4 regions of the Thermoanaerobacterium sp. RBIITD genome follow, and region 3 is predicted to be linked to each of the others. Evidence: riboswitches for the same ligand, from Rfam matches in the RefSeq annotation. Region 3 holds a riboswitch; each other region holds the start of a gene.
The links. A riboswitch is a leader RNA that binds a small molecule or an ion and turns the genes downstream of it on or off. The one in region 3 is predicted to bind thiamine pyrophosphate.
Positions count from the first base shown of each region.

Region 1: another riboswitch for thiamine pyrophosphate. It lies ahead of thiS (sulfur carrier protein ThiS); the one in region 3 lies ahead of thiD (bifunctional hydroxymethylpyrimidine kinase/phosphomethylpyrimidine kinase).
Region 2: another riboswitch for thiamine pyrophosphate. It lies ahead of thiC (phosphomethylpyrimidine synthase ThiC); the one in region 3 lies ahead of thiD (bifunctional hydroxymethylpyrimidine kinase/phosphomethylpyrimidine kinase).
Region 4: another riboswitch for thiamine pyrophosphate. It lies ahead of thiT (energy-coupled thiamine transporter ThiT); the one in region 3 lies ahead of thiD (bifunctional hydroxymethylpyrimidine kinase/phosphomethylpyrimidine kinase).

Region 1 covers NZ_LT906662.1:2,636,211-2,638,412, reverse strand. The annotation lists gene CPG45_RS12715 (thiazole synthase) at 1-749, opposite strand, end outside; gene thiS (sulfur carrier protein ThiS) at 751-951, opposite strand; TPP riboswitch at 995-1,097, opposite strand; gene CPG45_RS12705 (transposase) at 1,750-2,202, opposite strand, start outside.
Region 2 covers NZ_LT906662.1:446,168-448,369, reverse strand. The annotation lists gene thiC (phosphomethylpyrimidine synthase ThiC) at 1-1,197, opposite strand, end outside; TPP riboswitch at 1,244-1,348, opposite strand; gene CPG45_RS02110 (MFS transporter) at 1,710-2,202, opposite strand, start outside.
Region 3 covers NZ_LT906662.1:165,161-167,362, reverse strand. The annotation lists gene cytX (putative hydroxymethylpyrimidine transporter CytX) at 1-323, opposite strand, end outside; gene thiD (bifunctional hydroxymethylpyrimidine kinase/phosphomethylpyrimidine kinase) at 313-1,122, opposite strand; TPP riboswitch at 1,184-1,301, opposite strand; gene CPG45_RS00815 (class I SAM-dependent methyltransferase) at 1,486-2,121, shown strand; gene CPG45_RS00810 (bifunctional cystathionine gamma-lyase/homocysteine desulfhydrase) at 2,134-2,202, shown strand, end outside.
Region 4 covers NZ_LT906662.1:1,659,410-1,661,611, reverse strand. The annotation lists gene CPG45_RS07760 (MGDG synthase family glycosyltransferase) at 1-434, opposite strand, end outside; gene thiT (energy-coupled thiamine transporter ThiT) at 674-1,312, opposite strand; TPP riboswitch at 1,376-1,474, opposite strand; gene CPG45_RS07750 (methylated-DNA--[protein]-cysteine S-methyltransferase) at 1,513-1,980, opposite strand; gene CPG45_RS07745 (hypothetical protein) at 2,025-2,202, opposite strand, start outside.

The DNA of each region.
Region 1 (2,202 bases), 930 kb from region 3:
AGCGGCGATGATGCCTCAGCATACTTCTTTACAGTACCTGCACCTGAAACAAATGCCATTCTCCCCGCTTTTACAGCATTGCTAAAAGCTTCAGCCATAAGTGCAGGGTCGCCGGCTGTCGCAATCGCTGTATTTACAAGAACGGCAGCTGCTCCCATTTCCATTGCTTCACATGCTTCATGTGGCTTACCTATTCCTGCATCAACAATAATCGGAAGGTCTATTTCATCTATTAATATCTGGATAAGTTCTTTTGTTTTAAGTCCCCTGTTTGTGCCGATCGGCGCACCAAGCGGCATTACTGCAGCAGCGCCTGCATTTTTTAACTTTCTGGCAACAATAAGGTCAGGGCTTACATAAGGCAATACTGTAAACCCTTCATTTGCAAGGACTTCTGTAGCTTTAATAGTTTCTATGTTATCAGGTAACAGGTATTTATTGTCAGAAATAATCTCAATTTTAATCCAATTGCCTGCTCCTATAGCCCTTGCAAGCCTTGCAATCCTTACTGCTTCTTCCGCATTTCTAGCACCAGATGTATTAGGCATCAAAATACAATCATCAGGTATATAATTTATCATATCTTCCTGTGTCTTACCAAAATCTACTCTTCTTACAGCAACTGTAACAACTTGTGCACCTGACCTTTTAATCACCTCCGGTATAAGCCTGTCGTCAGGAAATTTACCTGTCCCTATAAACAATCTGTTTGTTATTTGTTTGCCGCCAATTATTAATTTATCAGGCATATCAACCACCTCCTACAAATCTTATAACTTCAAGGTTGTCATTTTCTTTTAATATTATTTTGGGCCATTCTTCCCTTTTGACTATATTGTAATTATATTCAACAACCACTGTTTCAGGATTTATACCCTTTTGCTGTAATAATTCTAATAAACTTATGTTACTGTCTAGTACAACTTTATCTCCATTTAGGTTTAAAACCATATAATTCCCCCTTAAAAAATAAAAGTTCACGTAAGTGAACCTTTTATAAAAAATTCAGGCTCCCTACGATAGTACTAACTATATCAGGTTCAATGGGTTAAGAGCATGGGCTCTTTCTCAGCCTTTCGGCACCCCAGCCTCGTTATTCATTTAATTTAAATAAATTATATCACAAAATATTATCAAAATAAATAGCAAATATGTTGAATTTAATTTATTTCTGATTCCATTCTCCAGCCTTGGCTTCATGCTGTTCTACAAGTTCAGGATAATATTTTCCCTCTGAGAGTACCTTATCCCACAGCTTTGACGGAAACATCTTTTTTTACTGAATATAACATTTTTTCTTCATTGTCTTTTTTTAAATTAAAATTAATAATATCTTGTATATGAATGCAAACATTATGATAGCATTATTCCTTAAGGTGAATTTCAGCCTAGCCCACATCAGTACCGCCTACACTAAAGTCATAGTAGATTGCTATTAGTGGCAGTTTCCTTTTTGAGTCTCCACATTGCCAGCGCAAAGCTGCCACAGCACATCACTGTAAATAGCACAATAACAGGCAGGATGTCTCCAATCAAAATCGTCGCTCCAAATATCAAGCTGCACAGAGCGTTAATAACATGTATAAATGGATTAAGCATCACGGCTACCGCCAATCACCCTGGCAAGCTTTCAAAAGGGAAAAAAGCTGAGTTCAAAAAAAGATAGGCAGCACAATCGCAGTCATAGTTGTTTCATAGATAACTTCATTTGGCATGTTAATGGTAAAATAAAAGTGGTTCTTTCCAAAATTAGTTAATCTTGTGCATATGTTCAGACCAAAGCACTTTAGCTCTTAGTGTATCAAAGCTACACCTTCTATACATAATTCTTTTAATTACTTTAAGCTTATTGACACTGCCTTCCGCAAGACCATTATTAAAATCATATATTATTGCATTTCTAACAGCATCTATATCTTTTACCAGCCCTTTCACAAAACTTTCTATTTCGTGAATTTTTAACGAATCGGCTTTATCTATCCATTCTTCTAATTTACTAATATTTTTCTCTAATAGTATTTCCCTAAATTCATTTACAAGATGATATATACTTGTATAAAATGGATATTCATTAAACACTCTATCTAATTGCTCTTGAGTAATCATTTTTACTTCCTCGATAGGTTTGTACAGCAACTTTATTAAATTTTTGCGCTCTATTTGTTCGCTAATTTTGTCTCCATTATCATTAGATTTATCTTT
Region 2 (2,202 bases), 280 kb from region 3:
TTGACGATACCTTGACGCCTTTTCCGGGTCTAAGGAAAGCCGTACCTGCGCCTCCCAATCCAGTTTTTTCCTAGCTATAGCCATGGCTAAATCCCTATCCTTGGCTTTTTTAATACCTTTTACCACGTCCGCGGCGTGAGCCGCAATCTTGGAAGCTATTACCCCTTCTTTTACATCATTTAAATCCGGAAGGCCCAGATGCTCTGCAGGTGTCACATAACATAGGAAATCAGCTCCACAGGACGCCGCTATGGCCCCGCCTATAGCGGCCACTATGTGATCGTACCCAGGTGCTATGTCTGTAACCAGCGGCCCCAACACATAAAAAGGCGCACCATCGCACAAGCTCTTTTGCAATTTTACGTTGGCCTCTATCTGATCTAAAGGGACATGGCCGGGTCCTTCTATCATGACCTGTACGCCCGCATCCCGGCATCTTTTGACCAATTGCCCCAATATCAAGAGTTCATGTATCTGACCCCTGTCGGTAGCGTCCGCTATACATCCAGGCCTCAATCCATCCCCAAGGCTCAGGGTGACATCGTGCTCTTTCGCTATATCCAGCAGTCTATCAAAATGCTCAAATAGAGGATTTTCTCTTTGATGATACAGCATCCAACCAACTATAAATGAGCCACCACGGCTCACCACGTCCATAACTCTGCCCTGCTGCCTTAAGCTCTCTAGGGAATCCATCGTCAGGCCACAATGTACAGTCATAAAGTCGACTCCATCCCTGGCCTGCTGTTCTATGACCTCAAAGATATCTTCCTCTGACATTTTTACAATACTCCCATACCTCTCCATAGCTACTACAGCCGCCTGATACAAAGGCACCGTGCCTATTGGAACCTCACAATGCCGTACAATCTCCTTGCGAGTTGCATTTACATCGCCTCCTGTGCTTAGGTCCATAACCGCATCAGCTCCAGCTTTTAGCGCTACGTCCAATTTTACCAGCTCTTTGTCCAGGTCGGGGTATTCCTCAGAGGTCCCTATATTGGCGTTAACTTTTGTGGACAATCCCCCTCCTATGCCACAGGGTTTTAAACCGCCGTGATGTTGATTACAAGGTATTACAATACGACCTGCGGCGACGCCTTCCAATATAAACTCTTCCGTCACACCCTCCTGTTGGGCCACTGCTTTCATCTCGTCACTTAATATACCCCTTTTAGCGTATTCAATCTGTGTCATGATATCTTCTCCTTTCCAAAATAAATAAAAACCATGGACCGCAAGGCACATGGTTTAACCACTTCCCTACGCCGGTCCTAACCGGATCAAGTTCAAGGGTTGAAAGGACGCACCTTTCTCTCAGCTCTGGCGAGCACCCCTAGTGGAATTAAAACGCTAACTATATGATTTTTTAAATCATTTACTATTAGATTATACCACTATGAACTTAAAAATACTATGGTAATAGCCATTTAAAAGCCTTCAAAATATTTTTTAAAGGGTTATGAAATATAACGAGAACAAGAGAATATATGGATACCATAATAGTTTGTGAAAATAATGTTCATCAAATGATAATAGCACAATCAGATACAGAAACTTATGGATTTGAAGAAAAAATTAAGAAGTATTATCAGCAGCATTAGGATCTGGCTATGATACAGTAGAAAGTATTTTTAACACAGGCATTAAGATATTAGAATCATTAGACGATATCCTCAATATGATTTAGTAAAACTAAAAATGCCATTTCACTTTCTGTAAATCAAAAAATGAGTAATTATCGCAGCAAATTGGAAAGCAAGTCCTACCATGCAAACGCCGTACCATCCGTAATGCTGCCAACAAAGGGTACCAAGGAAAGAACCTGCCGCCCCGCCGATAAAATACGAAAACATGAACACGGTATTATTGCGACTGCGTGTTGAGTCACCAAGTGCTTGGACCCTTGCCTGATTGGAAACCTGTCCACACTGATTGCCAAGATCAAGCACGATAACACCGATGATAAGGCCCCAAATTTGATACCCGAATAGGCTAAAGCACAGATAGGCAAGCGTCGATAGTATTACACCAATGCCTACTGTAAAGCGTGGGCTTTTTGTGTCGGCTCCCTTCCCAATCAAAGGTGCCGCGAGTGCACCAGCTACTCCTGCCAGCCCAAACAAACCGGCCTCCCTCGTGCCCATGCGATATACCGGTGTTTCAAGCAGGAAGATCAAAGAAGTCCAGAATGCGCTGAAA
Region 3 (2,202 bases):
ATAGCACCATTGAAGGCTTTTGCAGATTGTATTATCATAACAGCCGTCCAGCCAATCAATTGAAGCACATTTAAAAATCCTATAAAGATCATGCCTCTGTCGCCTAAAACGCCTTTCGTGGATTCTATTGCAGGCTCTTTAACCTTATAAGACATAAGTCCTCCAAGCGCAAAAAACAGTGTACCGATTATGTGACCTAATAAGATGCTTAAAATCCCTTTAGTTAAGCCTAATGGTGCGAAATAAGAACCAGTGAAAACTTCTGCAATCGATATAGCCGCACCTGCCCATATCAAAAATAACGTCGAGTTTTTAATATTCATAGTCTATGCCTGCTTTCCTGTAAAGATCTACTAAATGTCCTACAGGTCCTACTCCTTTACCTATCTCTAAAGAATTTTTTATAGCTTCCGTTATATAACTTTTAGCGTTTATTATTGCATCTTTCAAGCTTAATCCTCTACCAAGGTATGAAGCAATAGCAGAAGAATACGTACATCCTGTCCCATGTGTATTTTTAGTATCGATCCTCTCCTGTGGCAAACTTAAAAATTCATTTCCATCGTAAAATACATCAGTAGCATTTTCTACGGAATGACCGCCTTTTACGACGACAGCTTTTACACCCATGTCGATGATTTTCTTTGCAGCCTCCTTCATGTCTTCAATTCCCTCAATATTCATTCCGGTGAGTTCACATGCTTCTGGTATATTTGGCGTTATTATGTCTGCCATAGGCAAAAGCTTTGTCTTTAAAGCGTCTATGGCATCTTTTTTCAGAAGGTAATATCCGCTTTTCGATATCATGACAGGGTCTAATACAACATTCTTAGGATTCCACTTGCTGAGAGATGACGCAATAGCATCAATAATCTCTTCACTTGACACCATACCGATCTTTACGGCATCCACCTCTGTGTCATCAAAGACACAGTCTATCTGCTTTTTGATGATATCAGCATCCATCTCCCTCACATCAAAAACTCCAACAGTATTCTGCGCTGTCACTGCCGTAATGACGCACATACCGTATACGCCAAGGGCGCAAAACGTCTTTAAATCTGCTTCTATTCCTGCACCACCTATGCTGTCAGAGCCTGCAATAGTAAGTACCTTTTTCATAATGAATTCCTCCTTTAATTTTGCCGGCTAAGCAAAATAAAAAAGTGCACTGGATTAGCGCACTTAATTTACATTGTACTCCCTCCGCCGGCATTATCCAGATCAGGTTATGGGTCATAGCAGAGATTCGCTGCTAACTCTCAGCCGGGCTAATTCCCCCAGCTCCCCAGACAAGTTATTAAATTATAAAAATATTATAGCATAATTTTTATGTTTGTACAGTGCCTTCGATTAAATTTTTGCTATATCTATAAATCAAAAACTAATTTGAAATTTCTATTGACAATTTTAAATCATAGTGTTATTTTAATATTAAAACCAAGTAATCCAATCAATTTACTTGTAATTAAGGAGGACATTTTTATGGATTCTATTAATTATTTTAACAGTATAGCTAAAGAATGGGATGATATAAGAAAAAAATACTTTGACGATGATATTCGCAACATTGCAATTGAGCTATCAAAGTTAAAAAGAAAGAATGATTTTACTGTCGCTGATATCGGTACAGGGTCCGGCTTTATGGCCTTAGAACTATCAAAATATGCAAGAACGGTTATTGGTATAGATGTTTCAGAGCAAATGCTTAAATGTGCAAAACAAACAGCTGATAAACTTGGTATTAATAACATGATTTTTTTAAAGGGAAGTATGGAAGAAATACCCATTATTGATGACTCTATTGATATTGTATTTACAAATATGGCTTTACATCATGTGGAAAATCCATTTAAAGGAATTATGGAAATTCACAGGATTTTAAAATATGGTGGCAGCTTAGTAATAACTGATGTAATGAAGCACAATAACGAATGGGCAAGATTTGAAATGTATGACAGGTGGCTTGGATTTAATTTAGGAGATATAGAAAAATGGCTCATTCGTAGTAACTTTAAAGAAATACTTGTAAAAGAAACAGACCTTTATGCAACTGCAAAGTCTTCTAAAGGAGAGACAGCAAAAACAGGAATATTTATAGCAAAAGGAACGAAAAAATAAGGAGGATTTAGGATGAGGAAAGAGACAATATTAATTCATGGAGGTATATTTGGTGATGAAAGAACAGGTGCAGTATCAACG
Region 4 (2,202 bases), 1.5 Mb from region 3:
TGATGTATCCAATATGCATGCACATCATAATCAGTCAATATTGCATAAATAGGTATATCAAGATTTCTTTTTACATGTGACAATATAGAACATGAAAAAGGATGCGTACAAATTACAGCATCAGGATTGCAGCTTAGCACATAATCCTTAATAAATGTATATATTGATATGCCGACTAATTTATTTATCTTCCTTTCTATCTTGTCTCTCTCCATCTCATACAGGTATCCCCATAAATCAGGTGTCAACTTCAGGGTTTTTAAATAAATCTGTGTTGTCAGGTTAGCAAGACCAGGAAACTTCTCCCCAAAAGGATTTGCTACAATAGCTTCAACATTTTCTCTCTTTTCAAAAGCTTTTTTAAGCGCCATAGCCGTCCTTTTATGACCTGTTCCTATATCTTCATAAAGTATCAAAATCCTTATCTTATCCATTTAAAGACCCTCTCAATCACTATATTGATTATCTCACCTGAATATTAAATCCTCATTAAATTTGTATTATAAATGTGTTAAATTTTAATGCTATCAATATAGTTTATTTTCTATTGCTATTTATTATTATACCATCAAATTGATTTTATTGAAAAAAAAATATGTTCATCTAAATGTTAAAACGTAATAAAATAAAAGTCCCTTCTACTTAAAAAATAGAAGGGACTTTTATAAACTTCTTATACAAATGCTTTTGCTTTTACTCTATCAATAACATTTTTGACCTGCGGTATAAGTGATACTGCAAAACAAATTCCAACTTCAACACCAACGAGTATTCCATTGACAAGCAGCGAATACACTATTGGATTCATTCCCTTTGGTGCATAACTTGCGAAAAAGAATACGCCAGACAAGAAATGAGAGAAAAACCTTCCAAAACCGCCTACAAGAACACCGAGGCTTAAATTCTTCTTAAATAAACCTGCAAGCCCGAGTGCACCAAATGCCAATGGATAATCAAGAAGCAGCTGTATCCAGTGAACAACAAATGGGTCCTGTATAAGTTGTAGCATGCCATATGCCATGCCAACAACTATTCCAGGCCCTGCGCCATAATAATATGCAAAAATGAATAGTGGCAACATACTTGCAGGTGTTATAGACCCACCTTGTGGCCAATGATAGAACCTAATGTATGACAGTACAAACGATATAGCAATTGCAAGACCACCATATACTATCATCTGTGTATTAAATTTCACGCTTTTTCTTAAGATGTAAAAGAGCAAAACTGCGAATAAAATTGCTACAATGATGGAAATCGTAGCTGGTTTTAATTTTGTAAAATCAGAAAAAATACTTACAATGTAAGACATTAAAAATACCTCCTCTTATTGAGGCTATGTACCGCTGAAAAACAAAAAACCGCATATGAAATATGCGGTTCATAACCGCATTCCCTTCGTAGGTATTAGCCTAATCAGGTTCGAGGGGTTCGGCATTTGCCATCTCAGCTTAAAGCTCCCCCAGCGGACATAGTCTATTAAATTTTTACTCAAGTAATATTATAAGTCAGCTACATCCTAAATGCAATACCTTCATGTCTTAGAAGAAACTCTTTTATGGGTAACCCTCCGCCAAAGCCTGTCAAACTTCCATCAGCACCAATAACTCTGTGACATGGAATTATTATAGGAACTGGATTTCTATTAAGAGCACCTCCAACAGCTCTTTTAGCATTTGGTTTTCCAATTCTCTTTGCAATTTCTCCATATGTTGCATAAGAGCCGAAGGGAATTTTCATAAGCTCCTTCCACACTGATTTTTGAAAATCCGAACCGTTAATATCAAGCTTTACATTGAATTCTTTTAATTGCCCTTCGAAATAAAGTTTAAGCTGTTTTTTGCAATCATCGATATACATATCTTTTCCTCTATAACATTCAAAATTTTCATCATAAAAAAAATCTATCCTGCAAATACCCTTTCCATTTGAATATATAGTAAGCTTGCCAATTGCTGTATCTAAATAATCACATATCACAATACCACATCCTCATGATAAAAACACCGGATTTCTCCGGTATTTTATACATCGTCATTATCACCACTATCATTGTCATCTTCAGTTTCTGTATCTGCATTATCTATGTATAATTTCGATTCATTTCCCTGCACTGAAGCAAGTTTAGCAAGGCTTATTTCTATTGAATCAATTTTTTTCATTTTCCTTAATGTATAAATTATATAAAATACTACAAAAACA